4 regions of the Pseudomonas lyxosi genome follow, and region 2 is predicted to be linked to each of the others. Evidence: predicted binding sites of a transcription regulator. Region 2 holds the regulator's gene; each other region holds the start of a gene.
What was found. The regulator FliA, encoded in region 2, starts transcription of late flagellar genes. The targets are predictions, from matches to a motif close to CTAAAGTTTNNNNNNNNNNNGCCGNTAA.

Region 1 (7,841 bases), 2.3 Mb from region 2:
CAGGCCAGGCAGTAACCGCCGGGGCTGTGATTGACCACTGACAGGACATGGGTCGGGAAGTGCTGATTGCGGTCGGATGCTTCGTGGCTGTCGTCATTCTGAAGCTGCGGGTATTCGATCTCTTCGTAGGGCAATAGAGTGTCTGCAGTGCCTTGGGGAGCAGCGTCGAAGGCCTGGTGCCATTGGTCCTTTTCCCGGCCGGTCACTGACGTTACCGAAAATTGTGCAGGCCGGGCGCCGTGGTTTTTCAGGATGTCGCTGAATGAGCGTTGCCCACCCAGATAAAAGTGCAGCGCGCTCATGCCTATGCACAGGGTCAACGTGCCTTGGCCGACGGTGCGCTGGAAACTGCGCTCGGCAGTCTGGCCCCAGGCGGCATGAAGGTGTTGCAACGTATCCAGGGTTAACCCTGTCGGCACGGGCAGTGGTGATGAACTGTCGTTTTTGTGCAAATGAGCTTCAATCGCCGCGACCAACGGCTGCGGATCAATCCCCAATAAGCTCTCTTGCTGCTCGGCCCGGAACTTGGTGCGGTAACGCGGTCCGGTGTCGAGGTCTGGCGCGACGGCAAACAGCCCGGTGGCCGGTTTGCCGGGTTGCAGCTTGATCCATTGGCTCCAGGGCTCCAGCACCTCAGCAACGCGGGCAATTTGGTGCTGGCGCAGTTGATTGCAGCGTGAGGCGCCCAGCAGCAAGGCGACCACGTAAGTCTGTTCGATGCTCAGGGTTTGCGTCTGGCTGGCCAGCTCATCGCGCAGGCTGGTGTGCTGGAGCCGGTGCGCGCAGGCGATCCGATAGAGCTGATGCAGCTCCAGCCACAGGCCTTCCGGCACTGGGCAATAAAGTTTGGTAGCGCGAATCAGCGGCCCGTTCAGGCAATGGATCGCCCGTTGCAGCGCCTGGGTCAGCAGCGGCGCACAGTCCTTGCTGAACTTCGGTGTGATGCGCACGACGATCTGTTTATAACCAATGGCCAAGTGACTTTGCAGCGCCTGGCAGAGGTTGGCGATCTTGCGGGAACGCTCGTCGAGGGCAATCGACTGATGCAGGAAATGCTGCTCAAGGTGTTTGCAGACGTAATACACCTCGGGTCGCAGCAGTTCGAGCAATTGCAGGCGATTGTCGCTGGGCGTGAGCAGCTGGTTGAGTTCGCTCAAGCATTGATAGAGCTGGCGAGCGGTTTCGCCGATGTTGGCTTTGGGTAGATTGGCGATCCAGCGCTTGAGATCACGCGGGGTGGCTTCACAGAACGACAGGCGCAACTGCGTCGGGATGGGCGCGCGTAGCAGCAGGTGGGGGCTGGTCTCATTCATGCCGTGGAAAAACTCCAACCGGTAAATGGGCAGTGAATGATCTGACTGTAGCAGCTATGGGTTTCTACCGTTTGTCTGTCAGTCGAGTGCCCTCCGGGCGTACTACTAATCTGACAGTCGTGCGACTGGATACGCACAGTCGTACGGCCTGCTGCCTACGCAGGGCAGGTCTCTTTGTAACTTCAAGGAGATGAAGTTTATGTCTAGATAGGTAGTGGCAAATCAATGGGGCGGTAGTTCGGCACCCTGGCATCCGGGCGGAGACTGGACGCTAGGCGCGCGGGACAACCAAAACGTTGTCGCGATCGAGATCAAATCGGGCGATGGCGGGAAGAGTTTCACCGGCACCAATACCTACGCCAACGAAGGGCCGATCGGCTTCCGTGGACAGATAGAGTAACGGCACCACCGAAATGTCCGACCCCGCGAAGACGTTCGCGAGGTCGGATCAGGGGATCAGGCTTTTGCCAGGCCCATGCCTTGGCCCATCTGCACCGGCGAACCCGCCGCCAGCTCTTCAGCCCACTTCACTTGATCAGGCCCGAACAACACGACAGCGGTCGAGCCCAGTTTGAACCGACCCAGTTCTGCACCTTTCTCCAAATGGATCGGCGCACGGGCGGCTTCGTCGTAGCGGAAGGTTTTCAGCTCGCGTTTTGGCGGCGTGACCAACCCGGCCCAAACGGTTTCGATCGACGCAACGATCATCGCCCCCACCAACACCACGGCCATCGGCCCGCGCTCGGTGTCGAAAATGCACGCCACACGCTCGTTGCGGGCGAACAATTCCGGAACGTTTTCGGCGGTGGTCTGGTTGACTGAGAAGATCCGGCCCGGGATGTAGACCATCTCGCGCAAGGTGCCGGCCAGCGGCATGTGCACGCGGTGGTAGTCCTTCGGCGACAGATAAATCGTCGCGAAATCACCGCCCATGAATGGCGCTGCGTTGGCAGCGTCGCCGCCCAGCAATTCCAGCACGCTGAAGCTGTGGCCCTTGGCCTGGAACACACGACCGTGTTCGATCGGGCCGAGTTGGCTGATCGCACCGTCGGCCGGGCTGAGGATCGCGCCTGGCGTTTCATCCAGCGGGCGAGCACCGTCTTTCAAGGCGCGAGTGAAGAACGCATTGAAGTGCTCGTAGGCGGTCAGGTCTTCGACCAGCGCCTGCGACATATCCACCTGATATCGCTTGGCGAACCAGGCGGTGAAGGCGTTCTTGAACCAGCGCACGCGGCATTCGGCAATGCAGCCGGCCAGTCGTGACAGCAGGTGATGGGGCAGCAGGTATTGGCTGAGGATAAACAAACGCTTATTCATTAACTGTCCTTAAAAACCTTAAATCTCTACGGGCGTATCGGGGTGGTTGCCCCATTCGCCCCAGGAACCGGCGTAGCCTTTGACCCGCGGATAACCGAGGGATTTGGCCACCAGATAGGTGAAGCCAGAACGATGGTGAGTCTGGCAGTGGGTAATCACTTCTTTGTCTTTGCTGATCCCGAGCTTTTCCAGGATCTGCGGCATGTCGGTGCGGATGCGCAGGTTGCGCGCCTGATCCATGCCCGCGGTCCATTCGAAATTGACCGCGCCGGGAATGTGCCCGGCCTTGGCCGCCAGGACTTTCTCGCCGGAGTACTCCAGCGGCCCGCGTGCGTCCCAGATCGCCAGGTCGGCGGCGCCGAGACGGCTTTGCAGATACTCGCGGGTGGCGGTGGGTTCGTCGTGCAAGGTCAACGCAACCGGGCCGCCGACCGCTGCCGGGATCTGGATCGACATGGGCAAGCCCTCTGCCAGCCAGGCCTTCAGGCCCCCGTCGACATAGTGGTACTTGCTGTGGCCAATGACATCCAGCAGCCAGATAAAGCGCCCGGCCCAACCGCCGCCTTCGTCGTCATAGACCACGTAGACTGCATCGGGGTTGTGTCCCAGCTCACCGAACAACGCTTCGAGCGCCGCTTGCGGCGGCATCAGTCCCGGCGCAGGTGCGTGACCGAGTTGCGTGCGCTTCGGATCGACAAAACGCGCACCGGGGATATGCCCTTCGGCATAGCGGGCGCTGCTGGTCAGGTCCACCAGAATCAGTTCGCGGGAGTCGAGACGGGCGAGCAAGTCGCTCGGCTCGATCACCAGCGGCAAGCCAGAGAAGTCAGACATGTGAGGTCTCCAGAGCACAAAAGGGAGGATTGTATAGCAGCGTCATTGGCCGCGGTGACTAAAGCTGTGCAGTGCCTTTTCGATGCACTGCGCGGTTTTGCCGAAGGCTTGCACGGTGATTTCAGAGAACGGCCCGCCGCCCTGATCCGCCACCACAATCATGATCACCCGACCATTATTGGCCAGTGAGCGCAGCAGCAAGTGTTCGCCGCCGAACTGTGAGCGCAGGCTGGCCGGTAACAGGGCGGAAAATTGTGCGTTGTTGGCCGGAGTCAGGCGGACCTGGGCCTGCTGCGAGAGCAGGCGTTGCAGCACGGTGCTCTGGCTGACGACGAAATTCAGGCCCGCCACTTCTTTTGGCAGCCCGGCCGTCTGGTGCACCCGCAGATTGGTGTGAGTGCGGTCGGCCATCAGGATCATCACCCGACGCATGCCGCACGCGACCAACGCGTCCCGGGCAGAGGTGGTCAAGTGCATGGCATTGGTGAAGCGACTGGGCTCCACCAGCAACTCGGCACACTGTCTGCGCCATTTCGCCAGGTCTACGGCAGTCGGTGCCGGGGCCGGCAGCAAACCGGCATGGACGCGGTTCATGCCCCACGGCCAGATCAGTGAAACGGCCGGGTGCCAGAGGTCCGGCATGGCGTGATGGCGGGCGCTGTTGGCGGCCTGTTGGTGCAACTGCTGCTGCACTTCATCCATTGGCATTTGCAGGTAAAGGCTGGTCAGGTATTGCCAGCGTTCATTGTGCGGACTGTCCCAGGCCTGTTGCGCCGACAGCGCCAGTCCGTTGGCCAGCAGCACCGTATTGGCCGGTTGATTGAGCCAGCGGCGCAGGGTCGGATCGTCATCGAGGCGGTTCTGCTGGCGCAATGGATGATCGCTGTCGCGCGCGATGCGCAGCACTTTCACCAGCTCACGTTGCTCGTTGAGCAGCAGCCGATAACCCTGCTGCACCCAGATCGGCAGGCGCCAGATGTCCACAAGCGCCAGGCAGATATCCAGCAGGCGTGCGCCGAATAATTGCTGTTCAACTTTGCGCGCTGACTCGCCTTTGTGCATGACCCGCAGCTCCCACTCTTCGAGCAACTGCGGATGGGTCAACGCCATCGGCCAGAGCGGCGAGAGAAACAGCAGGCTGCCCCAGTGGATGTCCTGCCACAGCCGCGCCAGGCGACTGGCGAAAAAACCGTTGGCCTGTTGGGTCGCATGCTGGCTGATCAGTTGCAGCTGACGCAGGGCGATCGGGATCTCCGATTGCGGCTGGGCAGGCAATCGGGCGAGCAGTTCCTCGGTGCGCTTCAAACCGAGGCGATTGATCGCCACCTCAAGGTTTTCCGCAGGCTCGGTCATGCTGCCATGGGTGTGGCGATTGGCTTCGCGAATCACGCTCAAGGCCAGCGCGGGGCTGTCCTGTATCAGTTCGGCGATTTCGCGCAGGGAGCTGCGACTGTTGGCGATGGCCTTGCAGACGCGGTCATGACTGGCTTGTGGAACGGGCAAGCGCACGCCATCGAGAAGCTTGACCCAGCCTTCGAGCGTGGTTGGTTTTGGAGTTGGAACGTTCGTTTCGTTAGCCATGGTTGGACGCGATCATCGTCTGCATTACCTATGCCCGGAGCGGGCCAAATTGGCTTTTCGCCTGAACTGGCTATAGTCTGGCGCAGTTTTGCCGATAAGTAGAAGAAGAGATTTTTTAACTTCCGAATATGACCTTGAACCCGACTCAGTAAGTGCTCTCCTACCTATGGCTAAATTAATCGGCATCATCGTCGTATTCGCGAGCGTGCTCGGCGGATACGTGCTCTCCCACGGCAAAATTGCCGCCCTGATTCAGCCCTTCGAGGTGATGATTATTGGTGGTGCGGCCCTCGGTGCATTCCTGCAGGCCAACCCCGGTTACATGACCATGCACGTGCTCAAGAAGTCCTTGGGCATGTTCAGTTCGCGCTTCAACCACACGTTCTATCTGGAAGTGCTGGGCCTGATCTACGAGATCCTCAACAAGAGCCGCCGCGAAGGCATGATGGCCATCGAAGGCGACATCGAAGATGCCACCGCGAGCCCGATTTTCGCCAAGTACCCGGCCGTGCTCAAGGACGAACGCATGACCGCGTTCATCTGCGATTACCTGCGCATCATGTCCTCCGGCAACATGGCGCCCCATGAGCTTGAAGGCCTGTTCGACATGGAACTTTACAGCCTCAAGGAAGACCTCGAGCATCCATCCCACGCGGTGAACGGTATTGCCGACGCCATGCCCGGTTTCGGTATCGTCGCGGCGGTACTCGGTATCGTGGTGACCATGGCTTCCCTGGGTGAAGGCGATCAGAAGTCCATCGGCCTGCACGTCGGTGCGGCCCTGGTCGGTACCTTCTTCGGTATTCTCGCGGCGTACGGTTTCTTCGGTCCGCTGGCCCACTCCCTGGCCCACGATGCCAAGGAAGAACTGAACGTCTACGAAGCCATCAAGGCCTCGCTGGTGGCTTCCGCTTCCGGCATGCCGCCCTCGCTGGCGGTAGAGTTCGGTCGTAAAGTTCTGTACCCGGCGCACCGTCCTAGCTTCGCTGAGCTGGAACAAGCGGTTCGCGGTCGTTAAGTCATGGAAAATAACCAGCCGATAATCATCAAGCGCGTCAAGCGCATCGCCGGCGGGCATCACGGGGGCGCCTGGAAAATCGCCTTCGCGGACTTCGCGACGGCGATGATGGCGTTCTTCCTGGTGCTGTGGCTGCTGTCCACCGCGACGCCTGAACAGAAGATCGCCATCGCCGGTTACTTCAAGGACCCGGTCGGCTTTTCCGAAAGCGGCACGCCGTACATCATCGACTTGGGCGGCTCGCCGACCCTGGCGCCGGAGAACACCCTCAATCCCGAGGTGAAATCTCAGCCGCAGCCGGACAAGGTGACCGTCGACGCCGAGCAGGTTGAAGGCATGGCCGAGCAGGTCGAGAAGGAGCGTCTTGAGCTGTTGCTGCAAGAACTGCAGACCAAGGTCGAAGAGAACCCGCAGCTGAAGAAATTCAAAGACCAGATCAGTTTCGAAATCACGCCGGACGGTTTGCGCATCCAGATCGTGGACGCCGAAAACCGGCCGATGTTCGACTCTGGCAGTGCTCGCCTGAAGCCGTACTTCGAAGACATCCTGCTGGCCATGGCCGACACCATTAAAGCGGTGCCGAACAAGATCAGTATCAGCGGCCACACCGATGCCAAGCCGTACACGGGCACCGGTGACTTTGGTAACTGGGAGCTCTCGGCCAACCGTGCCAACGCTGCCCGTCGTGCGCTGGTCGCCGGCAGCTATCCGGATGCGCAGGTGGCGCGGGTCGTGGGTTATGCCTCGTCAGCATTGTTCGATCGCGAGCACCCGTTCAATCCGATCAATCGCCGTATCGACATCGTGGTGCTGACCAAGAAAGCCCAGCATGCCATCGAAGGTTCGCAAGGTGCGGAACCGGCTCCAGAAACAGCACCGACGCAAGGGCAGGGTGGCCCGGGTGAAGTGCCTGCCGATCCGAACGCTTTACCGGCGGATAAAGAGCCGTTGCCGGCGCATGAGCTGCGTGAGCGCTTGAACCTGTTCGACAACCCGGCACCGAAACCGGCAGAACCGCCCAAGCAGTGACCCATGAAAAAGCCGCGATCATCGCGGCTTTTTTGCGCCTGTCAGAAACCGCGCCGGATGCGGTTCTTGAGTTGGTCGTGGAACAGGTCTGCATTTCCTTTGTAGATGCCGCGAACCGACTCACTGATTGATTCCAGTCCCATCGAGCGTTTGGTTATCACCTCCTCACGATAAGCATCAATGAAAAAATTGATGTCCGTATCGCCGCTCAGTTTCGGCCATTTGTCGAGGTACAACGGTAAAGCGCTGGGGCCGACATGGTACGAGCAGATGCGGCGATTGCTGATGGTCGCTTCTCCGATTTCGAACGGCACCCACCAGGACTGTGCGGTGTTTTCCGAAATCACGGCGAGCAAGTGCGTGCACGCCGTGATGTTGCGGGTGATGACCCCGGTGATGTCGTCAGTGGTCTGTGATTCCGGGTCCAGCACGTCGAAGTAGGTCTTGATGTTGGCCTGAATCAGACGGGTGTTGATGGCGATGGCGTGGGGCCGATCGCTATGGCGGTAGCTGATGAATACGGGCATCAGAAATGTCCTTTGAGGGCGAGTTCGCGGTAATAGGCGCCGAGCGCTGTGAGGCGGCAACCGGTCGAGTTGATGGCCGCGTAGTACATGTGTTCGGCGTCCACCGGTTCGATCAGGCTGTGGCGGTTGCACTTTTGCAGTTGGGATAAGACTTCGCCGTGCTCTGGGTCGAACGTGGCTTCGGTAGGTTCGTAGCTTGGATCGAGGGCGAACATTGATTCC
Region 2 (7,841 bases):
ACTGACCGCCGCCGAGCCGCTGATCGAGCCAACCTACACCGAACCCCGTCGCCCTGCGCCGGCTGCGGCACCTGCCTCCGGTGGCGTTGACCCACGGGCGTTCGACTCGATGCGTTTCGAACTCAACAGCCTGCGCGAACTGATGGAAGTGCAACTCGGTTCCCTGGCCTGGAATCAGCTGCAAGGCAGCCGTCCGGCCCAGGCCAATCTTTGGCGTCGCCTGCAACGCATCGGTCTGTCCGGCCCGTTGTCGCGCGATTTGCTGGCGCTGATTACCGATATTGAAGAACCTCGTCAGGCCTGGCGCATGTTGTTGGCACACCTGGCGCGGATGATCGTCACACCCGAAGTCGAGCCTCTGGAAGAGGGCGGCGTGATTGCCATGGTCGGCCCTGCCGGCATGGGCAAGACCACCACCCTGGCCAAGCTCGCGGCCCGTTACGTGCTCAAGTACGGCGCGCAGAATATCGCGCTGGTCAGCATGGACAGCTACCGTATTGGTGCTCAGGAGCAACTCAAGACGTTGGGCCGGATCCTCAATGTGTCAGTGACGCATGTCGATCCGGGCCAGTCGCTGGTGCAGGCGCTGGAGCCTTTGCTGCGCAAACGCGTGGTGCTTATCGATACCGCGGGCCTTCAGGCCAGCGATCCGGCACTGCGCATGCAGCTCGAAAGCCTGGCCGGTCGTGGCATCAAATCGAAAAATTATCTGGTTTTGGCAACCACCAGCCAGAAACAGGTTCTAACGGCCGCTTATCACAGTTACAAGCGTTGTGGGCTCGCTGGCTGCATCCTGACTAAACTGGATGAAACGGCAAGTCTGGGCGAGGTGTTGAGCCTGGCCATCAGTCATGAATTGCCGGTGGCCTACCTGACCGATGGCCCGCGGATTCCGGATGATTTGCATCTACCGCGTCGTCATCAGTTGGTCAGTCGCGCCGTCAGCGTGCAAATGCAAGAAGAACCCAGCGAAGAAGCCATGGCTGACATGTTCGCTGATATTTACCACAGCCCGACCAAGCAGGTCGGCTGAGGTATTAATGAACAGTTTTTGTACCTACATCGATGGTCTGCCATGCATTGTTCAGTTCGTGAACGCGCAGCCAGTAATGTGGCCTCCGTCTAAGTAAGACAAGGTAAAGAAAATTCATGGGCAGCATGCATCCCGTACAGGTGATCGCGGTGACCGGCGGCAAAGGTGGCGTCGGGAAGACTAACGTGTCAGTGAACTTGTCCCTGGCTCTAGCAGAGCTCGGTCGACGCGTCATGCTGTTGGACGCCGATCTGGGGCTGGCGAACGTCGACGTCCTGCTGGGACTGACACCCAAACGTACTTTGGCCGACGTGATCGAAGGCCGCTGCGAGCTGCGCGACGTTCTGTTGCAGGGCCCTGGCGGCATTCGCATCGTCCCGGCCGCGTCCGGCACACAGAGCATGGTTCATTTGAGCCCGGCCCAACACGCCGGCCTGATCCAGGCGTTCAGCGATATCGGCGACAACCTTGACGTACTGGTGATCGACACCGCTGCGGGCATTGGTGACTCGGTAGTCAGTTTCGTTCGCGCCGCGCAAGAAGTGTTGCTGGTGGTCTGCGACGAACCGACCTCGATCACAGATGCCTATGCACTGATCAAACTGCTGAACCGCGATTACGGCATGAACCGCTTCCGCGTCCTGGCCAACATGGCCCAGAGCCCGCAGGAAGGTCGCAACCTGTTCGCCAAGTTGACCAAGGTCACGGATCGCTTCCTGGACGTCGCCTTACAATACGTCGGCGCGGTGCCTTACGACGAAAGCGTGCGCAAGGCTGTGCAGAAGCAGCGCGCCGTCTACGAAGCCTTCCCGCGGTCCAAGTGCTCACTGGCGTTCAAGGCCATTGCACAAAAGGTCGATACCTGGCCGCTGCCTGCCAACCCGCGCGGGCACCTGGAGTTTTTCGTCGAGCGCCTCGTGCAACAAACCGCAGGACCTGTGCTATGACAGCCAGTGGCTACAACCTCTACAAGAAGTCGGCACGTGACGCGCAGTACGAGCTGATCGAGCGTTACGCGCCACTGGTTAAACGCATTGCCTACCACTTGCTGGCACGTCTGCCAGCCAGTGTCCAGGTTGAAGATCTGATCCAGGCCGGGATGATCGGCCTGCTTGAAGTGTCGACCAAATACGACGCCAGCAAAGGCGCGAGTTTCGAGACGTACGCGGGCATTCGAATCCGCGGCGCGATGCTCGATGAAGTACGCAAGGGGGACTGGGCGCCACGTTCGGTCCACCGCAATACCCGGATGGTCAGCGACGCAATTCGCTCGATTGAAGCTAAAACCGGCCGTGACGCTAAAGATCACGAAGTTGCGGCCGAACTCCAATTGAGTCTCGACGATTATTACGGGATTTTGAACGACACCCTGGGCAGCCGGTTATTCAGTTTCGACGATCTGTTGCAGGACGGCGAACACGAAGGGCTGCACGAGGATGGCGCGAGTGCTCATCTCGAGCCGTCACGCGATCTGGAAGATGAACGCTTCCAGGCGGCGCTGGCGGACGCGATTGCCAATTTGCCGGAGCGTGAGCGACTGGTGTTGGCGCTGTACTACGACGAAGAGTTGAATCTCAAGGAAATCGGTGAGGTCCTGGGGGTCAGCGAATCTCGGGTCAGCCAGTTACACAGCCAGTGCGCGGCCCGCTTGCGGGGGCGTTTGGGGGAGTGGCGAGCGCGCTGAAGGCAGTGTGGGGACACTGCGAGCGGGACCGGTGTGGGATTAACTGCACCGGTCGCGATCTGTTGTGCTCCAGACAGTCATTGAGTGCTTTGCCGGATTGATTGAAATGGCGCGTCCAGGTGCTGGGCGCGTTTAAGACTGCTTGGAGGTCGAATTGGACAAGAACATGAAAATCCTCATCGTTGATGACTTCTCAACGATGCGGCGGATCATTAAAAACCTGTTGCGTGACCTTGGGTTCACCAACACGGTCGAGGCCGATGATGGCACTACTGCCATTCCGGTTCTCAACAGCGGCAGCATCGACTTTCTGGTAACAGACTGGAACATGCCTGGCATGACCGGTATCGATCTGCTGCGCCACGTGCGTGCCGATGAAAAGCTCAAGCACCTGCCGGTGCTGATGGTGACCGCTGAAGCCAAGCGCGAGCAGATCATCGAGGCAGCCCAGGCCGGTGTTAACGGCTATGTGGTCAAGCCCTTCACGGCCCAGGCGTTGAAAGAAAAAATCGAAAAGATTTTCGAACGCATCGGTTGAGAAACTGCGCCACGGGGGAGCTATGGAGCATTACGAATCTTCACAGGGCGATTTCGAGTTGACCCTGAAAAAACACGCTGTCGAACTGGTCGAAAGCCTTGAAAAAGGCAGGTTCGGCGACGCCGTGCAACTGATCCATGAGCTCAACCAGACCCGTGACCGCGGCCTGTATCAGGAAGTGGGCAAGCTCACTCGCGAGCTGCATAGCGCGATCGTCAATTTCCAGATTGACCCGAACATGCCGCAAGCCGAGGAAGTCTCGCAGATCACGGATGCCACCGAGCGTCTGGGTTATGTGGTCAAGCTGACCGAGGCGGCTGCCAACCGCACCATGGACCTGGTGGAAAACGCCACGCCGCTGGTCAACGGCCTGAGCAACGAAGCCCAGGCCTTGAGCACCGATTGGGGACGGTTCATGCGTCGCGAAGTCGGGGCTGAAGAGTTCCGCGAGCTGGCTCGGCGAGTCGACGGTTTCCTGACACGCAGCAGCGAAGACAATCGCGTTGTGTCGAGCAACCTCAACGATATTCTGCTCGCTCAGGATTACCAGGACCTCACCGGTCAGGTGATCAAGCGTGTGACCCAATTGGTCACCGAAGTTGAAAGCAACCTGCTCAAGCTCGTGCTTATGGCCAGTCAGGTGGACCGCTTTGCGGGCATCGAACATGACCGTGAAGCGATGCTGGCAGAAAAAGATCCGCAAAAACATCTCTCTCAGGGTGAAGGTCCGCAGATTCATGCCGATAAAAGAGAAGACGTTGTGTCCGGTCAGGACGATGTAGACGATTTGCTTTCCAGCCTTGGATTCTAGGAGCACCCCTACACATGAGCTTCGGCGCCGATGAAGAGATCCTTCAGGATTTCCTGGTTGAGGCCGGCGAGATTCTAGAGCAACTGTCCGAACAGCTGGTCGAGCTTGAAAGCCGACCTGATGATGCGGATTTGCTCAATGCAATTTTTCGCGGTTTTCACACTGTAAAAGGAGGCGCCGGCTTCCTCCAGCTCAACGAGCTGGTGGAGTGCTGTCACATCGCCGAGAACGTGTTCGACATCCTTCGCAAGGGTGAACGTCGCGTCGACTCGGAACTGATGGACGTGGTTCTCGAAGCGCTGGATGCGGTGAACGGCATGTTTACCGAAGTCCGTGAGCGCAGCCCGATCACGGCTGCCACGCCAGAATTGCTTGCGGCACTGGCCCGTCTGGCCGAGCCGCAAACTGAAGAAGCCGCGCCAGTTGCCGAAGTGGTCGAAACACCGGCGGCTGAAGGCGACATCACCGATAACGAATTCGAACAACTGCTGGACTCGCTGAACGCCGTCAAGGCTCAGGCAGAAGCCCCGGCAGCCGTGCCAGCGCCGAGCAGCAATGCGGCAGCCAGCGACGAAATCACCGATGCCGAGTTCGAGTCGTTGCTCGATCAACTGCACGGTAAAGGTCAGTTCGCCGTCGATGCGGTGGCCCCGGCGCCAGCCGCACCGGCTGCCCCGAAAGCGGCAGGCGACAGCTCCGATATCACCGACGACGAGTTCGAAGCACTGCTCGATCAGTTGCACGGCAAGGGCAACTTTGCCGTTGATGCGCTGGAATCGGCCATTGCTGCGGTCCCGGCCCCGGCTGCGCCCACCGCTAAAGCGGCCGGCGGCGATTTGATCTCCGATCACGAGTTCGAATCGCTGCTCGACGAATTGCACGGCAAAGGCAAGTTCACTGAGGTTGGCACTGGCGCAGTGGTTTCTGCTCCTGTCGCCAAGGCGCCAGCACCGGCTGCGAAACCCGTTGCCAAAGCGCCCGAGCCTAAAGCCGAAGCGCCGAAGCCTGCCGCTGCTGCTGCCCCGGCTCCGGCGCGTGCCCCGTCCGCGCCGCCACCGGAAAAACCGGCCAGCGAAGCCGAAACCACCGTGCGGGTCGATACCGCGCGTCTCGACGAAATCATGAACATGGTCGGCGAGTTGGTACTGGTGCGTAACCGCTTGGTCCGTCTGGGCCTCAACAGCGGCGACGAAGCCATGTCCAAGGCCGTGTCGAACCTCGACGTGGTCACGGCCGACCTGCAAACCGCGGTCATGAAGACCCGGATGCAACCGATCAAGAAGGTCTTCGGACGTTTCCCGCGTCTGGTTCGCGACCTGGCTCGCCAGCTCAAGAAAGAGATCAACCTGGAACTGGTCGGCGAAGAAACCGACCTCGACAAGAACCTCGTCGAGGCCCTGGCCGACCCGCTGGTCCACTTGGTGCGCAACTCGGTCGACCACGGTATTGAAGAGCCGGCCGAACGTGAAGCGATGGGCAAGCCTCGCAGCGGCAAGGTGATCCTGTCCGCTGAGCAGGAAGGCGACCACATCCTGCTGTCGATCTCCGATGACGGCAAGGGCATGGACGCCGATGTTCTGCGCGGCATTGCCGTGAAGAAAGGCTTGATGGACAAGGATGCAGCGGATCGCCTCAGCGAATCCGATTGCTTCAACCTGATCTTCGCGCCGGGTTTCTCGACCAAGACCGAAATTTCCGATGTCTCCGGACGCGGCGTGGGCATGGACGTGGTGAAAACCAAAATCGCCCAGCTCAACGGCACCATCAATATCTATTCGACCAAGGGCAAGGGCTCGAAGATCGTCATCAAGGTCCCGTTGACCCTGGCGATCATGCCGACGCTGATGGTCATGCTGGGCAACCAGGCGTTTGCGTTCCCGCTGGTGAACGTCAACGAGATCTTCCACCTCGACCTGTCGCGCACCAACGTGGTGGACGGCCAGGAAGTGGTGATCGTGCGGGACAAGGCGCTGCCATTGTTCTACCTCAAACGCTGGCTGGTCAGCTCCGCCGCTCACGAAGAGCAGCGCGAAGGCCATGTGGTGATCCTTTCGGTGGGCACTCAGCGGATCGGCTTCGTCGTCGATCAACTGGTGGGCCAGGAAGAAGTGGTCATCAAGCCATTGGGCAAAATGCTCCAGGGAACCCCAGGCATGTCCGGCGCCACCATCACCGGTGACGGCCGCATTGCGCTGATTCTCGATGTTCCGAGCATGCTCAAGCGTTACGCCGCACGGCGTATTTGATTCTGGTGGGGCGGGGCGACTGAGCCTCGCTCCGTCTAACGGAGTGTTTATGGCAGTTAAAGTCCTGGTGGTGGACGATTCGGGGTTTTTCCGCCGCCGCGTCTCGGAAATTCTTTCAGCGGATCCGAATATCCAGGTCGTCGGCACGGCGACCAACGGAAAAGAGGCGATTGATCAGGCGCTGGCCCTCAAGCCAGACGTGATCACCATGGACTACGAGATGCCGATGATGGATGGCATCACGGCGGTGCGGCACATCATGCAGCGTTGCCCGACGCCGGTGTTGATGTTCTCCTCGCTGACCCATGAAGGCGCTCGGGTAACCCTCGATGCGCTGGACGCCGGCGCGGTGGATTTCCTGCCGAAGAATTTCGAAGACATCTCCCGTAACCCGGAGAAGGTCAAGCAACTGCTGTGCGAGAAGATTCTCAGCATCTCGCGCAGTAACCGTCGCGCCAACACCTACAGCGCTCCGGCACCTGTCGCCGCACCCGCTCCGACGCCTGTACCTTCGAGCGTCAGCAGCTACGGCAGCAGCGCGCCTGCGCGTCCGGCACCGGCTCCGATTCCGGCGCGTACCCACGCGCCAGCCTCGTCGTCGCCCGCGCCGAAACGTAAAGCCTACAAACTGGTCGCCATCGGTACGTCCACTGGTGGCCCGGTTGCCTTGCAGCGGGTTTTGACCCAGTTGCCGGCCAACTTCCCCGCACCGATCGTATTGATCCAACACATGCCGGCTGCCTTTACCAAGGCCTTCGCCGAGCGTCTGGACAAGCTCTGCCGCATCAGCGTCAAGGAAGCCGAGGATGGCGACATCCTGCGTCCGGGCCTGGCGTTGCTGGCGCCGGGTGGCAAGCAAATGATGATCGACGGCCGTGGCGCGGTGAAAATCCTCCCGGGCGACGAACGTCTGAACTACAAGCCGTGCGTGGACATCACCTTCGGTTCCGCAGCCAAGTCCTACGGTGACAAAGTTCTGGCGGTCGTATTGACCGGCATGGGCGCCGATGGTCGTGAAGGCGCGCGCCTGCTCAAGCAGGGCGGCAGCTCGATCTGGGCTCAGGATGAAGCCAGCTGCGTGATCTACGGCATGCCGATGGCCATCGTCAAAGCTGAACTCGCCGACGCGGTGTACGGCCTGGACGATATCGGCAAGCATCTGGTCGAGGCTTGTATCTGATGGATGTTTTAAGCCTTATCGGGATCATCCTGGCGTTCGTCGCCATCATCGGTGGCAACTACCTTGAAGGCGGCCATCTCGGCGCCCTGGCCAACGGCCCGGCGGCGTTGATCGTTATCGGCGGAACCGTCGGTGCGGCGCTGTTGCAGGCGCCGATGAGCGCTTTCAAGCGCGCCATGCAGATTCTGGCCTGGATCCTGTTCCCTCCGCGCATCGACCTCGCCGGTGGCGTCGATCGCGTCGTCAACTGGAGCCTGACCGCACGCAAGGAAGGCTTGCTCGGTCTGGAAGGGGTGGCCGACGCCGAATCTGACAACTACGCGCGCAAAGGCCTGCAACTGCTGGTGGA
Region 3 (7,841 bases), 1.9 Mb from region 2:
ACCAATACTAATTGCCCGTGAGGCTTGACCATATAACACCCAAGCAATTTGCTGACCTGAAGAGGCACCAGATTGCGGTGTGTGAAGACGACAGCAGTCGAAAATTCGCAAGGCAACACACAAATCTATCACCTACCCATTCGCTGGAGCGTGAACCTGCAAAGGCCCACGACCTGGCTACCGAATTTCTTGACGACCATAGAGCATTGGAACCACCTGATCCCATCCCGAACTCAGCAGTGAAACGATGCATCGCCGATGGTAGTGTGGGGTTTCCCCATGTGAGAGTAGGTCATCGTCAAGATTAAATTCCGAAACCCCTATCTGCGTATGCAGGTAGGGGTTTTGTTTTAGTAGAAGTCACCAATTTTGCTGGCACGTTACGCTGTAACGGGCTGGTCACAGAATTTCTTGACGACCATAGAGCATTGGAACCACCTGATCCCATCCCGAACTCAGCAGTGAAACGATGCATCGCCGATGGTAGTGTGGGGTTTCCCCATGTGAGAGTAGGTCATCGTCAAGATTGAATTCCAAAACCCCTGTCTGCTAACGCAGACAGGGGTTTTGTCGTTCTGGGCTCGCTAAACGCTCAGAAACGCCATCGCCAAACCAGTGGAATGTTCCCGCAGAAACGACAAAGCCAGCCCCCGGATTCAGGCGCTGGCTTTGTTGGAATGACGAGGGATTAGAACTGGTAGCTCACAGTCGCGGCGACATTGCGTTCTTCGCCCAGATAGCAGAAATTCAGGCTGGCACAGGAGGCCACATAGGACTCATTCGTCAGGTTGTTCGCATTCAGGCGAACATCCACGCCCTTCAACCCTACTTTGCCTAAGTCGTAACCAACAGACGCATCAAACAGCGTGTAGGACGGCACCTTCATGGTGTTTTCCGCGTCAGCCCAGCTATAGCCGACATATCGCACACCACCACCCAATCGCAGACCATCGAGTGCCGCGCTGTCGAACGTGTAGTCAGCCCAGATCGAGGCCATGTGCCGTGGCGCCTGGGTCGGCGAGTTGCCTTTGTTCTCGATTACGTCGGTAGCCGTGCTCAAGGTGCTGATCATCGACTTCGAGTACTCGATGTCGGTGAAGGTGTAGCTGCCGAGCACTTTAAAGTTGTCAGTCAGCTGCATGTGCGCTTCCAGTTCCAGACCCTGGGAGCGGACAGCACCTACGGCGCGATAGAAGTTTTCCTGCGGCAGTTTGGTCGCCAGGTTTTCCTGATCGATGCGGAACAGCGACGCGGTGAACAAGTTATCGGTGCCCGGCGGTTGGTACTTCAGGCCCACCTCCCACTGAGTGCCATCGGTCGGTGCCAGGGGATTTCCGGCACTGTCCGAGTAAGAGTTCGGGTTGAACGACTCGGAGTAGCTGATGTAAGGCGCAATGCCGTTATCGAACAGGTACAGCGCCCCGGCGCGACCAGTCAGCTTGGTGCGCTTGTCACTGATTTCAGTGCCCACCGGCCGGCCGGTTTCAGCCAGCCGATTCTCATCGGACGTTTCGACCCAGTCTTGGCGCAACCCGAGAGAGAAGCGCCACTTGTCCATCTCGATCAGGTCTTGCAGGTACACACCGGTTTGTTCCAGGCGACGCAGGTAGCTGGTCGGACTGTAGAAATCGATGTCCGAATTACCATACACCGGGTTGAACGCATCAATCGGTGCAAGACCACCGCTGGTCCAGTCGACCACGGTTTTGCGACGCTGGTAGTCCGCGCCCATCAGCACGGTGTGTTTGGTTGCACCGGTGAAGAACTCCGCTTGCAGCATGTTATCGACAATGAATGCATGAAGACTCTCGTCGCCACCGGTGTAATAACGATTCAACTGATTACTGGTCGGTGTGGTCCAGCCATAGGCATAGACCTGATCCAGCTTCACTTTGGAGTCGAGGTAACGAAAGTTCTGTCGTGCAGTGAAGACTTCGTTGAAGCGGTGCTCAAACTGATACCCGAAGGACTGCTGATCGCGCTGGAAGCCATCAATGCTCGGTTCACCTTCGAAGAAGTGCGGGGGAATCCGATTCCCATTGCGCTGATGAATTGTGCCGTCGGCCGGCACGCCGCCGTGATAACCGCCGTCCGGATCATGCTGCAGATAGGCTTGCAGGGTCAGCGAGGTGTCTTCGGTGAAATCGATGCTCACCGTAGGCGCGAGGGCGAAGCGTTTTTCTTTGTTGTGATCGAACTGTGTGTCGGACTGATCCGCCAGCCCTGTCAGGCGATAGGCGATGCGTTTGTCATCATCCACAGGGCCGCTGAAGTCGAAACCCATGCCGCGCTGACCCTGGGTGCCCGCCGTGGCTTGGACTTGGTGATAAGCCTCATACAGTGGCATCTTGCTGGTCAGCGCCACCAGGCCACCGGGTGAGCTGCGACCATAGAGTACCGATGACGGCCCTTTGAGAATATCGACGCGCTCGAGGAAATACGGGTCCACTTGCATGGTGCTGTAGGTGCCGCTGTCCCCCATGGACTTCAAGCCATCCAGATAGATGTTATCCACCGAACCATCGTTGAAGCCGCGTAGCGCCACGTAGTCATAGCGGTGGGTTGCGCCATAAGGGTTGGTCAACACGCCGGGGGTGTAACGCATGGCTTGGGACACGGTTTGCGAACCTTGATCGTCCATTTGCTCACGGGTTACCACGGAGACACTTTGCGAGGTTTCCAGTAATGCGGTACTGGTCTTGGTGGCGATCTGGCTATGCGTCGCGTTGTAGCCGTCCATGCTGCCCAGCGCATTGCCGAGGGCAAAGCCTTTGATGTCGGTAGTGGGTAATGCCAGCGCTTCGGTTTCGGCGACCGGGCGCAACACGTAGCTACTGCCATCCTGACTCACGGCCTCCAAACCCGAACCGCTGAGCAAACGACGCAGTGCCTGATCCGCCGAAAACTCGCCCTGCACGCCGGGTGACTGAAGGCCCCCGGTTTGCGAAGGCGTCGTCGACAAGGTAATCCCCGCCTGACGCGCAAACTGGTTGAGCACATCGCTCAATGGGCCCGCGGTAATGTTGTAACGGTGGCTGCTGACCTCGCTGCCCTCTGCCGCTACGCCCAGTGTCGGCAACACGCCGACACTCAGCGCGGTAGAGAACAACGCAACGCGTATGGCGTAGCGCAGGACGCCTGAATCGGCGGCGAAATGAAGAGGATTCTTACTGGTGGCGCGCACAGTCATTGTAGGTTTCCGTAGGAAGTCGCTGAGGTCAGGATTGAAGTGCTTACTGACTAAGCCGGACTTGCCCGGAAAACCCGCCAAAAATAATTCAGGCCTGTCGCTCCAACGTCACCCACCAGCGAGTGCGATAGCGCAGTTGCACCGGCAGGGTTTGCAGCAGGATGGCCAGCAACCTGTCGGTGTTCTCCAGTCGGAAAACCCCGGACAGCCGCAAGTCGGCAATGTCTGCTGAGCACGTCAGATACCCGTGGCGATAGCGTCCGACTTCATCAAGGAAATCCCCCAGCCGCATATTGCGAGTCACGATCAGTCCGTCGACCCAAGCGCCGGCATCCATGTTCAGCGGTGGCGCCAACCTCGCCTGGTGTTGATTGATCAGATAACTCTGCCCGGCCTGCACCTGGGTCGGTGTGCCATCGGCGGCAAGTGGTGAATGTATGAGGACCATGCCGCCGGTAACACTGAGACGCGTGCAGTCGCCGTCCTGCCGCAGGATGAAACGTGCCCCCACGCCTTCATACACACCCTGGCGACTTTGCACCCGCAGCGTTCGATCAAACGGAGATCCTTCGTCGATCCCGCCGCACGTCACGATGATCTCGCCACGAGTCAGTTTGATCAGCCGTTGCTGCGCGTTGTAATCCAGATCAACTGCACTGGCGGTGTTGAGCTCCAGTCGTGTGCCGTCGGGCAATTGGAAACCGCGCCGTTCGCCCGTGGCGGTGGCGAAATCGGCAGTCCACTGTTGCCAGCCCACTGCATCCTTGCCTAGCCACGCCGCCGACCCCATCAGCAACGCACCCGACAGCAGCTTCAAGGCCTGGCGTCGTCCCAGTCCCTGGGCGCTGTTTTCCAACGTATTGAAGGCCACTTGAGCACCGGGCACTGCCCGCAGGTTGCTGCTCAACTCGGCTTGCAGCGACTGCACCCGTTGCCAGGCCAATTCGTGTTCATGGTGTTCGGCCCGCCAGACCTCGCATTGCTGACGTAGCCTGGAATTAGCCGAGTTGTTTCGCAGGCGCAGCAGCCAATGGATGGCTTGCTTAACCACCTGCTGATGCGGTTCACCGCGCCGATTCAGCGACAAGTTATCCACAGGCATCACGTTTCATACCGCAGCACGTAGCAGTGATACAGCGCGTCGGCGACATAGCGCTCAACTGAACGCAGAGACAAACCCATCTGCTCGGCGATGTGTTTGTGGGTAAGCCCTTCGCACTGCGCCAGCAGAAACGCCTGACGTACTTTTGGCTTCAGGCCTTCGAGCATGCGCGCGATGCTTTCCAGCAACTCAAGCACTAATGCCCGCGATTCGACGCTCGGGGTTTCGGACTCGGGCAAATGGGCGATGGTTTCCAGGTAGGCGCGTTCGATTTCTTCACGGCGCCAATGGTCGATCACCAACCCACGGGCGATCGTTCGAAGAAAGGCGCGGGGAGCCTTGAGTTCCAGGCGTTCGGTTCTGTGCAGCAGACGCACAAAAGTGTCCTGGGCCAGATCCGCCGCATCGGCTGCATTACCCAAGCGCGCGCGCAGCCACGTATTGAGCCAACCGTGATGGCTACAGTAAAGCGCCTGTACTGCAAACTCAGGTGAGGACATGAACGCGACAGCCCGAACGTCACAAATGATAATTAGTCGCATTGTCATCAAGGGTTGGGGAATTTGCAACTGCCGCACGAATAACCGTCATAGCAAAAAGACTGAGCAGGCCCGCTGGCACGCCGTTCGGCGGGTATCTGACAGGAATGTCGACCATTTCGTACAAACGCCTAAGTTTTCTCCGATTTGTGCCGACAGCCTGAGGAGACATGCGTGCACCAAAGTAGAGCGGCCCCAGAGCCCTGCCTGCGCTGTACATGGAATGTTGCTACCCGGAACGCATCCCCACTTTTTGCATAAGAAGTCCCATGAAATGAATCTCAAATTCAGCCATAAAATCCTTCTGGCCGCCTCCGGCGTCGTGGTGCTGGCTTTTGCGTTGTTCACTTTGTACAACGACTATCTGCAGCGAAACACCATCCGTCAAAACCTTGAGTCGAGCGTCCAGCAGGCCGGCGATCTGACCGCCAGCAGCGTGCAGAACTGGATGAGCGGCCGCGTGCTGGTGCTGGAAAACCTCGCGCAAAACGTCGCCCATCAAGGCGCCAATGCCGACCTCCCGGGGCTGGTCAATCAACCGGCCCTGACCTCGAACTTCCAGTTCACCTACGTGGGCCAGGCCAACGGTGTATTCACTCAGCGCCCGGACGCGAAGATGCCTGACGGTTACGATCCGCGTCAGCGTCCCTGGTACAAACAGGCCGTGGCTGCCGACAAGACCATGCTGACCCCGCCTTACATGGCCGCCGTCGGTGGCTTGGTGGTGACCATCGCCCTGCCGGTGAAAAAGAACGGCGAGTTGCTCGGCGTCGTCGGTGGTGACCTGAGCCTGGAAACCCTGGTGAAGATCATCAACTCGGTGGACTTCGGTGGCATCGGTCACGCATTCCTGGTCAGCGCCGACGGTCAGGTGATCGTCAGCCCGGACAAGGACCAGGTGATGAAAAACCTGAAGGACATCTACCCGAACGCCGGCGTGCGCATCGAGAAGGGCAATCAGGAAGTCACCCTGAACAAGCAGGACCGTATCCTTTCGTTCACGCCGGTCAGTGGTTTGCCGAATGCCGAGTGGTACATCGGTCTGTCGATCGACAAGGACAAGGCCTACGCACCACTCAGCCAGTTCCGCACTTCTGCGCTGATCGCGATGTTCATCGCAGTGACGGCCATTGCAGTGCTGCTGAGCCTGCTGATCAATGTGCTGATGCGTCCGCTGACCACCATGGGCCGTGCGATGCAGGACATCGCTCAAGGTGAGGGCGATCTGACTCGACGTCTGGCCGTGGAAAGCAAAGATGAATTCGGCGAACTGGGCGGCTCTTTCAATCAGTTCGTGGAGCGAATTCACGCGTCGATTTCCGAAGTGTCGTCGGCAACCCGCCAGGTTCACGACCTTTCGCAACGGGTGATGGCTTCGTCCAACGCTTCGATCGTCGGTTCCGACGAGCAAAGCGCCCGCACCAACAGTGTGGCCGCGGCGATCAACCAGTTGGGCGCCGCCACCCAGGAAATCGCCCGCAACGCCGCTGATGCTTCCCAGCACGCCAGCGGCGCGAGCGAGCAGGCTGATGATGGTCGTCAGGTGGTGGAAAAAACCATTCTGGCGATGACCGAGTTGTCGCAGAAAATCAGCCTGTCCTGCACGCAGATCGAAACCCTGAACGCCAGCACCGACAACATCGGGCACATTCTGGATGTGATCAAAGGCATCTCCCAGCAGACCAACTTGCTCGCGCTCAACGCGGCCATCGAAGCGGCCCGTGCCGGTGAAGCCGGTCGTGGTTTTGCGGTGGTGGCGGACGAAGTGCGTAACCTCGCTCACCGTACTCAGGAATCGGCGGAGGAGATCCACAAGATGATCACCTCGCTGCAGATCGGTTCTCGCGAAGCGGTAGCCACGATGAACACCAGTCAGGTCTCCAGCGAACAGAGCGTCGAAGTGGCGAACCAGGCCGGTCTGCGACTGGTCAGCGTGACCCAGCGCATCGGCGAAATCGACGGCATGAACCAGTCGGTGGCCGCGGCTACCGAAGAGCAGACGGCGGTCGTGGAAACCCTCAACGTCGACGTTAACCAGATCAACCTGCTGAACCAGCAGAGCGTGGCCAACCTCAATGAAACGTTGAAGGATTGCGATGCGTTGTCCCTGCAGGCGAACCGGTTGAAGCAGTTGGTCGACAGCTTCAAAATCTGATCAAACGATGTAAAAGAAGCCCGCTGTGGAGTGATCCACAGTGGGCTTTTTCATGCCTTACGCAAACAGCTTCAACACATTGTTCATCGAGTCATCGGCAAAGCCCTGCACGAAATCCGTGAACCCCGGCAACGCCTCGGCGCCGCCCTGTGCGGGTTCGGCGATGATGGTCCAGGTCGCTCGGGATTTGCCCGCGCCCAACGGTTCGACACTCATCGCCGCCCACAAATTGGCCACGCCCAAGGTGTTGTAAATCGTGGTCCAGGTCATGTTCAGCGCCTGGTCATCCCGGGAGTTGAGTTGCTCGACCACCAGGTTGCCGTCCTTGAAGAATTTCTTGCGCAGGGACGACACGCCTTCACCGGTCATCTCGATGTGCGACAACGCCGGAATGAATTGATCGAAGCCGGCAAAGTTGCCGACCACCGCCCAGACCTTCTTGGCATCGGCCGGCACTTCCACCGAGGACACCACGTGGCAGCCTTGAGGGTTTTTGATCAGGGTATCGGGTTGTAGGGTTTTCATGGTTTTGCTCCGGTTGAGTGAGTCAGATGAAGTTGATTTCTTTGAGGTAGTCGCAGCCACGACGCAGCAGCGCCGGGGATTTTTCCGGGTAATGCGCGCCCATCTGCCGCACGCCCGCCTGGGCGTTGGCGTGGCCGATCATTGAGATGTCGCCGATGTCTTCCTCGAAGCCGTTGAGGTAGAAACCGAGCACGCCGAACAACGCGTTGTCGCTGTCGACCCGATCCAATTGCTGCTGCCAGTCGGCGACGCTGACCATGGAAAACTCCCGACCCGCCTCACGGAATGACGCGACGTAGGCGTCCCAGCTCAGAGGCTCGGGGTTGTGCA
Region 4 (7,841 bases), 3.3 Mb from region 2:
ATGAACCAGGCTGCGCTGAAACTGCACCCGGGTGCGACCATCACCGACACGGATCTGGATAACCATTTCAATAACTATGAATACGAAGTCGAACTGAAAGCCGCTGACGGCAAAGAGTGGGACGTGGATTTCGATGCCGCCACCGGCAAAGTCCTGAGCGACAAACAAGACACCTGATGCACAAACACCAAGCCGCACAATCTTCGGATCGTGCGGCTTTTTTGCACGTCAAATTCAGGCAATGAAGTCGCGCCTTCAGCCTTCCCGCACGGATTTAAACAGTCGTACTGACCAAAGAACCCGAAGCGCTGAAACCGGAATCCTGCAACGCCTGCAACAACGCCGCCGTTGCCGTCTGCAACGAGCCCGAAGTCGTCGGGGTGATCGAAACGGAAGTGATGCTGACCATGGCGGTTTTCCATTGGGATTTTGGGAATACCGTCATCATCGACACCCCCTGCGCTGAATTGAGATCGACTGTGTACCGACTCGGTAAGCAAACCGGTACACAGACCTTCCCGTTACGCGCTTAAACGTGCCGTCACTTCATTCAACTGCCCCGACAACCCGTGCAGGTTGTGGCTGGCCGCTTCGGTGCGCTGCACGTTGTCCAGATTGGTGCTGGCGATGCTGGTGATTTCGGTGAGGTTGCGCGAGATGTCTTCGGCCACCGACGTCTGCTCTTCCGCGGCGGTGGCGATCTGGCGGTTCATGTCGCGGATGGCTTCCACGGCCAGGGTGATGCGCTCCAGCATGGCGCCGGCCTGAGTCACTTGCTCGACACTTTCCTCACTGCGCGACTGACCGCTTTCAATCGCCTGAGCGGCGTCCACCGCACCGGTTTGCACCGTTTGAATGATCTGGTTGATCTCGATGATCGACGCCGCCGTGCGCTGGGCCAGGCTGCGGACTTCATCGGCCACCACCGCAAAACCGCGCCCGGCTTCACCGGCACGGGCCGCTTCGATGGCCGCGTTGAGCGCCAGCAGATTGGTCTGCTCGGCGATGCCGCGAATCACTTCCAGTACCTTGCCGATGCGCCCGCTGTCGGTTTCCAGACGACGGATGACCGTGGCGGTATTGGCGATTTCGCCGCGCATTTGGGTGATGGTGTGAATGGTGCCCTGCATGACCTTTTCGCCCTGCTGGGCGGACTGATCGGCATCGTCGGCAGCACGTGCCGCATCGGCAGCGTGGCGTGCGACTTCTTGCGCGGTGGCGGACATTTCGTTCATTGCCGTGGCCACCTGATCGGTGCGGTTGAACTGCTCGTTAGTGCCGCTGGCCATCAGGGTGGCGATGGAATTCAGTTCACCGCTGGCGCTGTCCAGATCCTTGGCGCTGCGCTGCAAACGGTTGAAGGTTTCGGCAAGGAAATCGCGCAGGGTATTCGCGGCCATTGCCAGTTTGCCCAGCTCATCCTGTCGGGTGCTGGCCACACGTTCGGCGAAACGACCCTGGCTGAGTTGCGCCACGTACTCGATCAGTTTGCGAATCGGTTCGACCAGGTTGCGGTTGACCAGCCACAGGCTCAGCAACCCGATCAACAGACCCGAAGCGAGCATCACAATGATCCCCAGCAATACGGTACGGTCGGCGTCGGCGCTGATCAGCTTCGATTGCTCGGCACCCTGCTTGCGCAATTCGCTGACCAACTCGCTCATCTGATCGCTGGTTGCGCGGTCAACACCTTTGACCGCCGTGTCGCCAACCGCTGGGTCGGCGCCTGCCGCCACGTAGGCGTCACGGCCCTTCTGATAAGACGCGCCCAACAGACGATGTTCGTCTCGCAGGCGTTCGATGCGGGTTTTCAGCTGCGGCTCGATACCCTTCTGCCCGGCCAGTTCACCGAGGATGCCCTGCACGTCACGCTGACGGTCTTCAAATTGCTTCCAGTATTTGTCCAGGTCCGCAGGCTGCTTGCCGCGTAGCAGGACGTTTTTCCATTCCTGAACCTGAACCTTGAATTGCAGGTTGGCTTCATCGATCAATTGCGAGGTGTGCAGCGGGCCTACGATCAGATTCGCGTAGTTCTGCACACCGCTGGACAGAAAATGAAAGCAGGCCAGGGCGATCAACAGCATCGCGAACAGACTGCCGCTCAACAAGGCAAGGATTTGTGCTCTCAGGGACTTTTGCAGCATCGAGTGATACTCATGACAGGGATGAGGCACGCCGCAACAAGGCGTGAAAGGTGTCCGGACATCCCTGTCTGCGACCTTGGTTCGTGGCCAAAGCCGTGCAAGTTAACGTCAGCAAGATCGGCGTGCCAGAGCGGTTCTTTAATCAATTCCGACCGTCGGTAGCGCCACTATTTAGCCTTCACTGCTCTGTCACAAAACCGTCAAAACTCCTTGCGATGATGCGGCTCAAGTGAACCTGTTAACGCCGTAACGCGACCTGTAGCAGCTGGCGAAGCCTGCGTTCGGCTGCGTAGCAGTCGTGAAATCAGGCAATGCATTGCCATTGGAAGACTGCGTGCTCAGGTTTGACGACTGCTACGCAGCCGAACGCAGGCTTCGCCGGCTGCTACATAACGATAAGCGCCTCCTCAGTGAGACCTCATGAACCACAGCATCGACCAAAGTCATCGCGACACGGACCTGTTCGGTCTGCTGTACGGTTTCAGTTTTCGCCCCGGTGAGCGCGGCCGCGAGCTGGATTCAGCCAAGGCCTTGCAGTGCCTGCAACAACCCGGCGACAACGACGAATTTCTCTGGCTGCACTTGAACCTGGCCCACGCCGCATGCGAGCGCTGGATGAAAAGCCATCTGGAATTGCCCGACGAATTTTTCGAAGCACTGCATGAAGGTTCGCGTTCGACGCGCATCGAGCATGTGGATTCGGCGTTGCTGGCGGTGGTCAACGATGTGGTGTTCAACCTCAGCAGCATGGTCTCCTCGGATGTTTCGACGCTGTGGGTCTGCGCCCGCAGTCGGCTGATCATCAGCGCACGCCTGCAACCGCTGCACTCGGTGGACAAGCTGCGCTCGTCGGTGAAGGCCGGTGAATGCTTTCGCTCGCCGCTGGAATTGCTGGTGCATCTACTGCGCGATCAGGGCGAAGTGCTGACCCAGATCGTGCGCAAGACCAGCCTCAGTGTCGATCAGATCGAAGATGAGTTGCTGTCCTCGCGGCTGTCGACCAACCGCGCCGAACTGGGCGCCAATCGTCGGGTGCTGGTGCGCCTGCAACGCTTGCTGGCGCTGGAACCGGGCTCGTTGCTGCGCCTGCTCAATCGCCCGCCGCAGTGGTTGCAGAAGGAGGATGTGAAGGAATTGCGCAAATCCACCGAGGAGTTCGCGCTGATCATCAACGACCTCACGGCGCTGGGCGAACGGATCAAGCTGTTGCAGGAAGAAATCGCCGCCAACCTCAACGAACAGAGCAACCGCACACTGTTCACCCTGACCGTGGTGACGGTGCTGGCGTTGCCGATCAACATCATTGCCGGGTTCTTTGGCATGAACGTCGGTGGGGTGCCGCTTGCGGGTGACCCGGAGGGATTCTGGATTCTGGTGGCATTGGTCGCGACGTTTACCGTGATTGCGGGGCGTTGGGCGTTTCGTAAACGCCAGGATTATTGAGCCTTTCCCGCCGATCGTTCCCACGCTCTGCGTGGGAATTCCGCCCCGGACGCTCTGCGTCCAGCGTTGACGCGGAGCGTCAATGGATGCATTCCCACGCGGAGCGTCACTAGTGTCCGGTAAAACCTTTTCAAAGCTGAAGGCTGCCTTGGGCAGCCTTCAGCTTTGTTCGCTTTTGCCTTCGCTGTTCAAGGTGTTCAATGCTTAATGGGCGTTCGAACAAGCTGTGGGTTAGCCGAATGGCAAAGTCTGAAATAGATCCCGAGCAACCTGAACGGCGCTGATAAAGATGCAGCAAAAGATAGGTAATCAAGGCGCTGTAGATCTGCAAACGAACGGCATTTTCAGAGAAGCCGAAATACCGTTTGAGCTTGAGGTTTTGCTTGATCCACTTAAAAAACAGTTCGATCTGCCAACGTTGTTTGTACAGATCGGCGATCTCCTCCGCTGAGCGAGAGAAGTCGTTGGTGACCAGAATCAATGGCGTTTCGTGGTCCTCTCGGCGGATCTGAACCCGACGCACAGCCTGATTTTGGTAGAGATTCGGACGTCGAGTGTTCAGGTATTTCTTCCCGAACAATACCGATTCGTCCGCCTCAATGAATTCGGGTGCATCCTTTTCCCTCAAATTTTCTACCGGCTTTAGATTGGCGTTTTTCTTCAGTCGGGTGACGAAGAAAGAACCCATCTGATCAATCTGGTGCCACCAGTTGTAGTCGCAGTAACCCTTGTCGAAAACGTACGTCATACCTGCTTCAAGCGGCATGGTCAGGGCATCGCTCAGATCGTTGACGTTGGCGGCGGTGATGTTTACGTAAGTCGGGGCTGTTTGCTGTGGATCGATGGCCACATGTACCTTCAAGCCTTGGGTTATGCGGGTTTTCGTCGCGGTGGTCCATTCGTCAAAACCGGGTCCGCGCAGGCTGATCGAGGTCGAATCGATCAGGGTGATCATGGCTTCGAGCGACTTGCGCTGCTTGCGGCCAATGCCTTGAAGCAAGTGCTCACAGGCCAGCCGAAACGGCTCTGAGCTGCGCTTGTTCAACGCATCACAAAGGGTCGAACGCACCATGTTCTTGGCGTTGAGGTGGTGGCGATGGGGTTGCAGCGACTGCGAGGCTGTCGCCAACGTACGCAAGCTTTTGGCTTGCGTCAGCTGACCGTAAATCAGCGTGACGAGCAGATCCCAGGACGTGAATTGTTTGGCGTAACGATCAGCGCCACAGCGTTTGACGGCGGCTTTGAAGAGCTGATGAGGAAGGGCTTGAAGCATTTGCGCAAATCGAGTGCTGCTGAACATGGGCGAAAATCAAGTCTGAAAACCTGATTATTGCTTACGAAGCAGGCACAGCAAGGGGGAGCAAGCTCCCCCTTCGGTTTTTACCGGACACTAGTGACGCGGAGCGTGGGAACGATCGGTATGGGGACGGACGGCATTAGCAAAAACCCAAAACCCTGACCCAGCGCAGCCTCTCTGTAACATTCAGCAACGATCATGGGCGACACTCCTTCTCCCCTCAGGATTGTCCGTCATGGCTACTCCTTCCTTCTCCGCCGCACAGGCGCCCGCCAGTAGCGCCAAACCGCAATTCGATAAAAAGCCCGGCCTGCTGACCATCGTGATTTTCTTCGCCGTGCTGGGCAGCGGGCTGTTGTTCACCGCCTACAGCCTGATGCACGACATGAACGAACTCGGCACCGTGGTCACCACCTGGACGCCGTTTCTGCTGTTGGGCGTAGCGCTGTTGATTGCCCTCGGCTTTGAATTCGTCAACGGTTTCCACGACACCGCCAACGCCGTGGCCACGGTGATTTACACCAACTCCTTGCCACCGAATTTCGCGGTGGCCTGGTCCGGGTTCTTCAACTTCCTCGGGGTGCTGCTGTCCAGCGGCGCGGTGGCGTTCGGCATCATCGCCCTGCTGCCGGTGGAGCTGATTCTGCAAGTCGGTTCCTCCGCCGGTTTCGCGATGATCTTCGCCCTGTTGATCGCCGCGATCCTGTGGAACCTCGGCACCTGGTGGCTGGGCTTGCCGGCGTCTTCGTCGCACACCCTGATCGGCTCGATCATCGGCGTCGGCGTGGCCAATGCCCTGATGCACGGCCGCGACGGCACCAGCGGTGTGGACTGGGCCCAGGCGACTAAAATCGGTTACGCGCTGCTCTTGTCGCCGCTGATCGGTTTCGGCTTTGCCGCGCTGTTGCTGCTGGCCTTGCGTGCCTTCGTCAAGAATCGTGCGCTGTATAAAGCACCGAAGGGAGACACTCCGCCACCGTGGTGGATTCGCGGCATGTTGATCCTGACTTGCACCGGCGTGTCTTTCGCCCACGGTTCCAACGACGGCCAGAAAGGCATGGGCCTGATCATGCTGATTCTGGTCGGCACGCTGCCGATGGCTTACGCGCTGAACCGCACCATGCCGGCGGACCAGGCGCTGCAGTTTGCCGCCGTGGCCGAAGTCACCCAGCAAGCGCTGGTCAAAAGTGCCCCGCTGCCAGCGCCGGCCGACCCGCGTCCAGTGCTGTCCGATTACGTGCGCAGCAAGGAAGTCACGCCGCAACTGGTCCCGGCCCTCTCCGCCCTCGCTGGCAGCATTGGTGCACAGGTCAAGGGCTACGGCTCGCTCTCGAAAGTCCCGGCCGAGGCCATGGGCAACGTGCGTAACGACATGTACCTGACCAGCGAAACCATTCGCCTGATGGACAAGAACAAGGTCGGCAACTTTGACGCCGACACCACCGGCAAGCTGCAACTGTTCAAGCAACAGATCGACAACGCCACGCGGTTCATTCCGCTGTGGGTGAAAATCGCGGTGGCCATCGCCCTGGGGCTGGGCACCATGGTCGGCTGGAAACGTATCGTGGTGACGGTTGGCGAGAAGATCGGCAAGACCCACCTGACGTATGCGCAAGGCGCCTCGGCGGAAACCGTTGCGATGCTGACCATCGGCGCGGCGGACATGTTCGGCCTGCCGGTCTCAACCACTCACGTGCTGTCATCGGGCGTGGCCGGGACCATGGTCGCCAACGGCGGCGGCTTGCAGATGAAGACCATCCGCAACCTGCTGATGGCCTGGGTGCTGACCTTGCCAGCGGCGATTCTGTTGTCGGGCAGTTTGTATTGGTTATTCACCCAAATCTTCTAGCCGGCCTCAACACCCAACCCTGTAGCAGCTGGCGAAGCCTGCTGCTACAGGGTTTTTTATCGCCTATAGAAAGCATTTCGTCGCAAATTCAGGGGATTGCGTTTTTATTGATGCGCCACCCGCCAGATTGCACTTCAGTTTGCTAACGTGTGGCCGACTCTTAAGAGACTCGATGTATTCAGGGGTGGAATCGTGAATCTGTATATCAATCAGCTTCAGCACAAAGCTGACTTCAAAGAAGCTATCTACGCCGGCGACATCTTCCTGAACACTCAGCTGCGCGCCGCCAAAGAGCTGTGTGCATTCGCCCAGGAAAGCATCACCGCCGCCTTCGATGGCGAGACCAACCACCAGGCCCTGCACACGCTGATGCCGGTGGAAGAATTCGTGGTACTGGTGACGCGCCTCAAGGGCCAGTTCACCAACAGCCAGCGCGCCAAGGACCTGATCCTGTCGTTTATCGACGAGATCGGTGTCGACCCGCGCGAGTACATTTTCGACGTGCCGCGCATTCGCGTGGTGCCGAACTATGACTACCTGCACGCTGGTGTCAGCTACGCCTACAAACCTCATCGCGATACCTGGTACGGCGGCGTCGATTGCCAGATCAACACCTGGATGCCGGTGCACACCATTCGCCCCGACCAGACCATGATGATCAACGCCGGCTACTTCGACGTGCCGGTGAAGAACACCTCCAACGAATGGAGCCTCAACGACTGGATCAACAACCAGCGGCATAAAGCCAAGGACAACCTCAAAGAGGAAGTCCGTATGCACCCGGTGCCACTGGAGGCGATCAACACCGCGTCTGAAGTGCGCATCGCCGGCAATACCGGCGAGATGCTGATCTTCTCCGGCTCGCACTTGCACGGCACGGTCGCCAACCACACCGATCAAACCCGCTTCAGCGTGGACTTCCGCCTGATGCACCTCGACGACCTCAAGCACAAGCGTGGCGCGATCAACGTCGACAGCGCCTGCCCTGACGTCGGCGCCGGTTTCAAAGACTATTTCCACGCCCACGACTTCTCGAATTTCCAAGGAATCCAGCAATGACCAAGCGTCGCATCACGCCCGCCGAGGCCCAGTACAACGAAACCCGTGC

Region 1: a site for FliA is predicted at 5,116-5,143, ahead of motA (flagellar motor stator protein MotA). Genes of this name have one in related genera too.
Region 3: a site for FliA is predicted at 4,963-4,990, ahead of ACMXYI_RS07580 (methyl-accepting chemotaxis protein). Genes of this name have one in related genera too.
Region 4: a site for FliA is predicted at 2,259-2,286, ahead of ACMXYI_RS13725 (methyl-accepting chemotaxis protein). Genes of this name have one in related genera too.

Annotation. Positions count from the first base shown of each region.
Region 1 covers NZ_CP180481.1:2,018,990-2,026,830, forward strand. Annotated here, with positions in the region: gene ACMXYI_RS09410 (molecular chaperone) at 1-1,313, opposite strand, end outside; gene ACMXYI_RS09415 (hypothetical protein) at 1,528-1,713, shown strand; gene asd (archaetidylserine decarboxylase) at 1,770-2,630, opposite strand; gene ACMXYI_RS09425 (rhodanese-like domain-containing protein) at 2,649-3,464, opposite strand; gene ACMXYI_RS09430 (HDOD domain-containing protein) at 3,507-5,045, opposite strand; gene motA (flagellar motor stator protein MotA) at 5,212-6,063, shown strand; gene motB (flagellar motor protein MotB) at 6,067-7,092, shown strand; gene ACMXYI_RS09445 (toll/interleukin-1 receptor domain-containing protein) at 7,134-7,619, opposite strand; gene ACMXYI_RS09450 (caspase family protein) at 7,619-7,841, opposite strand, start outside.
Region 2 covers NZ_CP180481.1:6,452,300-6,460,140, reverse strand. Annotated here, with positions in the region: gene flhF (flagellar biosynthesis protein FlhF) at 1-1,033, shown strand, start outside; gene fleN (flagellar synthesis regulator FleN) at 1,150-1,980, shown strand; gene fliA (RNA polymerase sigma factor FliA) at 1,977-2,717, shown strand; gene ACMXYI_RS29630 (chemotaxis response regulator CheY) at 2,884-3,255, shown strand; gene ACMXYI_RS29625 (protein phosphatase CheZ) at 3,278-4,066, shown strand; gene ACMXYI_RS29620 (chemotaxis protein CheA) at 4,081-6,312, shown strand; gene ACMXYI_RS29615 (protein-glutamate methylesterase/protein-glutamine glutaminase) at 6,362-7,492, shown strand; gene ACMXYI_RS29610 (flagellar motor protein) at 7,492-7,841, shown strand, end outside.
Region 3 covers NZ_CP180481.1:1,584,589-1,592,429, forward strand. Annotated here, with positions in the region: rRNA gene ACMXYI_RS07550 (23S ribosomal RNA) at 1-32, shown strand, start outside; rRNA gene rrf (5S ribosomal RNA) at 189-304, shown strand; rRNA gene rrf (5S ribosomal RNA) at 411-526, shown strand; gene ACMXYI_RS07565 (TonB-dependent siderophore receptor) at 689-3,190, opposite strand; gene ACMXYI_RS07570 (FecR domain-containing protein) at 3,279-4,292, opposite strand; gene ACMXYI_RS07575 (sigma-70 family RNA polymerase sigma factor) at 4,292-4,792, opposite strand; gene ACMXYI_RS07580 (methyl-accepting chemotaxis protein) at 5,106-6,986, shown strand; gene ACMXYI_RS07585 (SRPBCC family protein) at 7,044-7,511, opposite strand; gene ACMXYI_RS07590 (amino acid adenylation domain-containing protein) at 7,534-7,841, opposite strand, start outside.
Region 4 covers NZ_CP180481.1:2,981,440-2,989,280, reverse strand. Annotated here, with positions in the region: gene ACMXYI_RS13735 (PepSY domain-containing protein) at 1-177, shown strand, start outside; gene ACMXYI_RS13730 (hypothetical protein) at 275-448, opposite strand; gene ACMXYI_RS13725 (methyl-accepting chemotaxis protein) at 522-2,144, opposite strand; gene ACMXYI_RS13720 (transporter) at 2,565-3,587, shown strand; gene ACMXYI_RS13715 (IS4 family transposase) at 3,718-4,887, opposite strand; gene ACMXYI_RS13710 (inorganic phosphate transporter) at 5,120-6,733, shown strand; gene ACMXYI_RS13705 (hypothetical protein) at 6,926-7,792, shown strand; gene ACMXYI_RS13700 (TylF/MycF/NovP-related O-methyltransferase) at 7,789-7,841, shown strand, end outside.